Regions from separate parts of the Acidaminococcus sp. HCP3S3_H5 genome, predicted to be linked through region 1. Evidence: a T-box and tRNA genes for the amino acid it is inferred to sense, from the RefSeq annotation. Region 1 holds a T-box; the other holds one or more tRNA genes.
What was found. A T-box is a leader RNA that pairs with one kind of tRNA and senses whether it is charged. The one in region 1 lies ahead of pheS (phenylalanine--tRNA ligase subunit alpha), so its partner is inferred to be a tRNA-Phe.
Positions count from the first base shown of each region.

Region 2: it encodes a tRNA-Phe, which carries the amino acid that the T-box ahead of pheS (phenylalanine--tRNA ligase subunit alpha) is inferred to sense. The anticodon was not compared.

Region 1 covers NZ_JBQKCS010000001.1:73,752-77,147, forward strand. Annotated here, with positions in the region: gene ACTQY5_RS00375 (ABC transporter ATP-binding protein) at 1-391, shown strand, start outside; gene ACTQY5_RS00380 (hypothetical protein) at 468-1,484, opposite strand; T-box leader at 1,577-1,771, shown strand; gene pheS (phenylalanine--tRNA ligase subunit alpha) at 1,808-2,830, shown strand; gene pheT (phenylalanine--tRNA ligase subunit beta) at 2,848-3,396, shown strand, end outside.
Region 2 covers NZ_JBQKCS010000006.1:177,436-180,831, reverse strand. Annotated here, with positions in the region: gene ACTQY5_RS08900 (phosphatase PAP2 family protein) at 326-838, opposite strand; tRNA gene ACTQY5_RS08895 (tRNA-Cys) at 899-972, opposite strand; tRNA gene ACTQY5_RS08890 (tRNA-Gly) at 982-1,056, opposite strand; tRNA gene ACTQY5_RS08885 (tRNA-Phe) at 1,066-1,141, opposite strand; tRNA gene ACTQY5_RS08880 (tRNA-Asp) at 1,144-1,220, opposite strand; gene ACTQY5_RS08875 (hypothetical protein) at 1,305-1,988, opposite strand; gene thyX (FAD-dependent thymidylate synthase) at 1,995-2,702, opposite strand; gene ACTQY5_RS08865 (Mini-ribonuclease 3) at 2,702-3,181, opposite strand; gene cysS (cysteine--tRNA ligase) at 3,178-3,396, opposite strand, start outside.

The DNA.
Region 1 (3,396 bases):
CTGTGTGGAACAGGAATTTTCTCCGGTGCCCGGTACCGTAGGGGACCAGGTGACCCTGGGAGATGGATCGGTGACTGCGGACCAGACGGACCGGGCCCTGGAACTGGTGGGCCTGCAGGAGGCGGTGGACCGGCTGCCCCAGGGGAAGGACACCCCCATGGCGGACGGGCTGTTCTCCCAGGGAGAACTCCAGCTGCTGAACATTGCCCGGGCCGTTGCCAAAGAACCCCGGCTGCTGCTCTTGGACGAAATCACTGCCAACCTGGACAGCCAGACGGAAGAAAAGGTACTGAAAGCCCTGGAAAGGGCCGCCCAGGGCCGCAGCGTCCTCAGCATCTCCCACCGGTTCTCCCGGATGATGGAAGGGCAGAGGATCATCAGGATGGGGTAACGGGCTGTCAATGGTCACTGGTCTCTGGACGATCCAGTGACCATTGACAAAAAAAGGTGCCCGGAGGCACCTTTTTTTAATATCCCAACTTTTTCTTCAGCTCTTCCATATCCTTTTCCGTCAGGAAGGGCCGGATCAGGCCCAGGTAGTATTCCGCTTCTTTTTCCCGGCCGGCTTTGTGACAGGCCTGGGCTCCTCCGGCGGCCAGCCGGAGGACTTCCGGATTGGGGCCCAGGGGGATGGCTTCCTTCTGGGCGAAGGCGGCCAGTTCTTCCCGGGTGGCCGGTTTCCCGTCCAGCTTCTGGTTTTCCGCCAGGGTCTGGAGCTGTTTTTTGGCTTCTTCCGAATCCTGGAAGTTCAGGCTCATGAGATAGGCGTACCGGGCTCCCTGCCAGTCTTCCTTATGGAGCAGCAGGGCTCCCTGGTTCCGGTAGCACCGGGCCAGGTCAGCAGGACGGAAGGCCTCACGGAACGCTTCCCGGTTCACCCGGCCGAAGCTTTCCCAGTCGGCCTCATCCTTCAGCACCGCCAGATAGGCCGCCCGCACCGGGGCGCTGGCCGGATCCCACCGGAGCCCTTTTTCCAGGGCCTTCCGGGCGTTTTTCAGGTTCCCCTGGGCCAGTTCCAGTTCCCCCTGGACCAGATACAGCAGGTGGAAGGGGAAGGGGGCCTGCTGGACGTTCTTTTTCGGCTGGTAAAACTGCTGGAACAGCACCATTTCCATGGGCTCTGCAAAGGACCGGAATTCCACTTCCGAATCCGGCTGGAACAGGGCGGAATGTTCCGCTTCCTGGATATGGGGGGCCAGCAGCTCCCGGGCCTTGTCAAAATCCCGGGCAGCGGTCAGCTTCCGGGCTTCTTCCAGATGAGCCCGGAATTTGTCGAAAGCCTGGCTGAACATGTCTGCAAAATGCTGGCGGCTTTCCTCCGGCATCAGCTTGTACAGCAGCTGGCTGCAGAACCGGGCGATTTCCCGGTGGAGAGGGTGGTCCCGGTACAGTTCCATGCACCCCTGCAGGTATTTGATGTCTTTCTGGGAGTTCCCGGTCAGGTTCTCCCGGATGGATTTTACAATGGATTCCAGTTGTTCCATGATTTTTCCTCCGATTCGTGGCAATGTATCTACTATTATACAGCCCTTGCCCCCTTCCTTCAACTGTGCTATAATGGTTCCATTCAATTCCATACCTTGCCATGAACAGGAGAGTACGCATTTCCGGAGGTCACAGAGAGTGGGGAGCAGGTGGGAGCCCCGCACGGAAAGAAATGGGGAAGTTCACCTGGGAGCAACCGGACTGAACGGAGTAGGCCCGGCGCCGGCAGCGTTATCGGCCAGATGAGTGAAAAAATAGGGTGGTACCGCGAACCTTCGCCCCTTGTGGGGACGGAGGTTCTATTTTTTTAGGAGGCGTGAACATGAGTGACAAACTGCAGGAACTGCGGGAGAAGATCCAGAAGGATCTGAGCGAAGTCAAAAGTGTGGAAGATCTGAAGAACATCCGGGTCCAGTACCTGGGCAAGAAGGGGGCCCTGACCTCCATTCTCCGGAGCCTGGGAGACGTGGCAGCGGAAGAACGGCCGAAAATCGGCAAAATGGTCAACGAAGTCCGGGCCAAGGTGGAACAGCGGATCAACGAACAGATGAAGCTGCTGGAAGCCCATCAGATGGAAGAAAAACTGGCCAGTGAAACCCTGGACTTTACCCTGCCGGGACGGAAACCGGCCCTGGGTCATCTCCATCCGGTGACCCAGACCCTCCGGGACATCAAGAAAGTCTTCATGCGCATGGGATTCGAAGTGGTGGAAGGACCGGAAATCGAAACGGACTACTTCAACTTTGAAGCCCTGAACCTGCCCAAGGACCATCCGGCCCGGGACATGCAGGACACCTTCTACATCACTGACGATATCCTGCTCCGGACCCAGACTTCCGGGGTACAGGCCCGCACCATGCAGAGCCGGGAACCCAACAGCCCCATCCGGATGATCTGCCCGGGCACCGTGTACCGGAACGACTATGACGCCACTCATTCCCCCATGTTCCATCAGGTGGAAGGGCTGGTGGTGGACAAGGACATTTCCCTGGCGGACCTGAAAGGGACCCTGGAACTGTTCTGCAAGGAAATGTTCGGGGACAGCGTAAAGATCCGGCTGCGGCCCAGCTTCTTCCCCTTTACGGAACCCTCCTGCGAAGTGGATATCAGCTGCGTCATGTGCGGGGGCAAGGGCTGCCGGGTGTGCAAGAACTCCGGCTGGCTGGAAATCCTGGGGGCCGGGATGGTGCATCCCAACGTGCTGCGGATGAGCGGCTACGATCCGGACAAAATGAAGGGCTTTGCCTTCGGGATGGGCGTGGAACGGATTGCCATGCTGCGGTACGGCATCGACGATCTCCGTCTGTTCTTCGAAAATGACCTGCGGTTCATCCGTCAATTCTGAGTGGGAGGCAAAGGACAATGTTAGCTTCTATTAATTGGTTGAAACAATATGTGGATATTCCCGTAACGCCGGAAGTGCTGGCGGACAAACTGACCCGGGTGGGCCTGGAAGTGGAACAGGTGATCCATCTGGGCGAAGGCCTGGAAGGGGTCATCACCGGGAAGGTGGCCCAGATCGAACGGCATCCCAATTCTGACCATCTGTGGATCTGCCAGATGGACCTGGGGCAGGGGGAACTGGTCCAGATCCTCACCGGGGCCCAGAACGTGCATCAGGGGGATATGGTACCGGTGGCCGTGGTGGGCTCCCATCTGCCCGGCGGCATGACCCTGAAGGCCGCCAAGATGCGGGGCCTGGATTCCAACGGCATGCTGTGCAGCGCCGGGGAACTGGGCATCGATGCCAAACTGCTGCTGCCGGAACAGCGGGACGGGATCTTCATCCTGCCGGAAAACACTCCCATCGGGGTGGACGTGAAGGAACTGCTGGGGCTGGATGATGTGGTGCTGGATATCGACCTGACCGCCAACCGCAGCGACTGCTTCAACATGCTGGGCCTGGCCCGG
Region 2 (3,396 bases), on a different contig from region 1:
GGGTATCAAATACCCACTCTCTAAGGTCTGCCTCAGTTTTCTTATTTATTATAGCACCCCACGGGGAAAATGGCAACAAGCCCGATGAAACCGGGTATGTGTCAACGGTCGGCGGCCCTCCGGGCAACCCCCTTCCCTGCACACAAGAAGGCCCCAGATGCGCGAAAACACCCCACCTTTCGACCTTTTCCCTGGGCGTCAGAGTGGGTCAGATGCGCGAAAGGCGGAATTTGGAAGTTGGGCATAGTACAAAGTGGTACATGCCCGGCTTCCAAATTCCGCCTGACAAAGCAGATGGCCCGCTATGGCGCCCAGGGGTTATGCGTCAGCCCCACAAAGCCAATCCAGCTATAACCCCCACCATCATCCCCGCCCCCACATCAGTGGGATAGTGCACTCCGGCCAGCACCCGCACCAGGGCACTGATAAGGCTCACCAGGAGGAAAGCTGCCCCCACCGGCGGGTGAAAGTACAGATACGTCATGGCGATGATGGTGGAGGAAAACACATGGCGGCTGGGGAAGGATTCCCCCTGTTTGTTCCGAGGGATCAGGGGGGTAATGGGCCAGGCCTCATAGGGCCGGGGCCGGTTGATCCTGCTGCGGACCAGGGTAAGGAGCAGGAAAGAAATGGCCGGGATCCAGAAGGCCTTCCGGAGGCCGGGGCTGGCCATTCCCCCCTGGGTATAGAGCTGCCACAGGAGCAGAGGATAGGCGATGTACATCAGCACCACCAGAGCCCCGTTCAGAAGAAAAAGCCCCCGGACAGCCCAGGGCCGGCCCCGGAAAGGCCGGGTCAGCCGGGCATAGGTACGGTCATAATGGCGTTCGAAGTGCATGGGGATTCCTTTCTGTAAAAAAGGAGCTGTTGCGCATGCAACAGCTCCTTTTACTTCATTTGGAGGCGACGCCCAGAATCGAACTGGGGATAAAGGTTTTGCAGACCTCTGCCTTACCGCTTGGCTACGTCGCCATAAAAAATTGGAGCGGAAAACGAGATTCGAACTCGCGACCCCCACCTTGGCAAGGTGATGCTCTACCACTGAGCTACTTCCGCTTGAAGAAATGGTGCCTCAGCGCAGAATCGAACTGCGGACACAAGGATTTTCAGTCCTTTGCTCTACCAACTGAGCTACCGAGGCATTGGCGACCCAGGACGGACTCGAACCGACGATCTCCGCCGTGACAGGGCGGCATTCTAACCAACTGAACTACTGGGCCGTTGCGGCGTCTTCTTCAAGCGCCGACTTGTATAGTATACGAGAGAAGGAGAAAAAAGTCAAGGACTTTTTTCTCCTTCTCCGGTCAAATGGTATGATCTGCCTGGTCCACCTTTTTCAGGGTTTCTTCCAGGTGTTCTTTCAGTTTGCCTTCCAGCTCCTTGAGATTTTTGCTGTCGAAATCCATGGAGGCGTGGAATACGGAGTTGATCTTCACTTCCCCGAAGAACTGGTCCCGCAGCCGGTTGTACATGATGATCAGCTGGTCCATCCGGTCGAAGTTGGAATAGTCGATCATGATGATGGACCCGTTGATGTGCTCGATGGCGTTGGCGGGTTTGATGTACAGTTCAAAGGGGCCGATCTTTTTCGGCAGATGGTTCCCGTAGTCCCAGGTCAGGATCCCGTGTTCCGCCACCTGCTCTCCCAGGTTCACGCTGGTGGGTTCTTCCATGCTGTGGAGGATCCCGGGCAGGTAGGCCTGGACGTTTTTGGCGAACACATCCTTGTCCTTGTAGATGAACCGGATGTCCCGGTAGGAATTCATCCCCATGGTGTGGACCACGATATAGTCGAAGGTCTCGGAAGTGTAGATGATATCCAGCTTGGCCCGGAGTTCCGGAGCTTCATACCGGCAGATGGTGAGCACCTGGCCGTCGATGGTGTCCACCAGTTTCTTGGTGAACTTTCCCACCTGGTCCGGCAGCCCTTTGATGAAATCCCACTGACGGGTCTCCTGCTGGATCTCTTCAATCGGTTTGTACCCCATGGCCGGTTACGCCTTCTTTTCAGCAGCTTTGGCGGCGTCCTGGGCCAGGAGTTTTTCCAGCCGGCCGCAGCTCATTTTCCCTTCGTGGCAGATCCGGTCGCTGTCGCAGGTGGGGCCGGCCTTCTCAAAGAGGATGGGAGCCACTTCCTTCACCTGCCGGAGCATTTCCCAGGCCAGGGCCCGGATCTCCCACTGGGCCCTGGCGCAGCACCGGAGCTGGAAGAAATGGAGCAGGCTCCGGGCGTTCATGGTGACCACGATCTTGGTTTCCGCCGCGTTGGGCAGGATGTACCGGGCATCTTCCGCAGGCACCCCTGCCTCCGTCCATTTGTTGTACAGGTCCTGGATCCGGCTGCACAGGTCCTCAAATTCCTTCTTGCATTCCGGCCGGGCTGCCAGGGTAGGCGGCAGGATGGTCTCGAAATCGTGTTCCTTCACATACCGCTGGCTCTGCTGGCTGTAGGAAGCGATCCGGTGGCGCACCAGCTGATGGGTCAGCACCCGGGACACCCCTTCGATGGCAAAGGTGAAGCTTACATGCTCAAAGGTGGAGGTGTGCCCCATCTGGCCCAGCCGGCGCACCAGGCTGGCCACTTCCTGGTCGGTCATCTTGGTTTCCAGTTCCGCTGCCCCGATGGGAGAATAGCAGAGCCGGGCGCTCATGGCCACGGTCCGGTCCGGTTCGGGAGTATAGCGGAGCAGTTTTACATGCATCATTTCTTTTTCTGTTTCCTTTCGTCCTCCATGGCCCGGCGGATCAGCTCAAAGGACCGGTCCATCAGTTCCTGGAGCCGGTCCTTCCGGTCCGTCAGGTACAGGTAGCCCATCAGGGCCTCGAAAGCCGTGCCCTGGCGGTATTCCCGGACACTGGCACTTTTGGGCACCGTGCTTTTGGTGTTCCGGCCCCGCCGGGCGATCTGGGCTTCCTCTTCCGTCAGGATCCCGGCTTCTTCCATGTCATCCATGGCTTTGGCCTGCATCACCGCGGATACCATCCGGCTGGCCAGGTCGTGGAGCACCTGCACATGGCTGCTTACAGGCAGCAGCCGCATCCTCACATACAGGGAAAACACCGCATCCCCGATATAGGCCAGTTCCACCGGGTGGATCAGCCGGGGTTCCGGCAGGGTCTGCGGGGTACCGCAGGTATGCAGCACATGGTCCAGGAGCCGCTGATACTGTTCGTATCTCACTTTCTCTTCCACCGTACGCCCTGGGGCGTGTCTTCCAGGATGATCCCCTTGGCGGCCAGTTCGTCACGGATGGCATCGGCTTTGGCAAAATCCCGGGCTTTCCGGGCAGCCTGCCGTTCTTCGATCTTGGCGGCGATTTCCGCTTCCTCGTTGCTCACCGCGCCCCCTTCGCTGTTGGCGGCCGGTTCACTTTCCAGGATCCCGATGACCCCGGT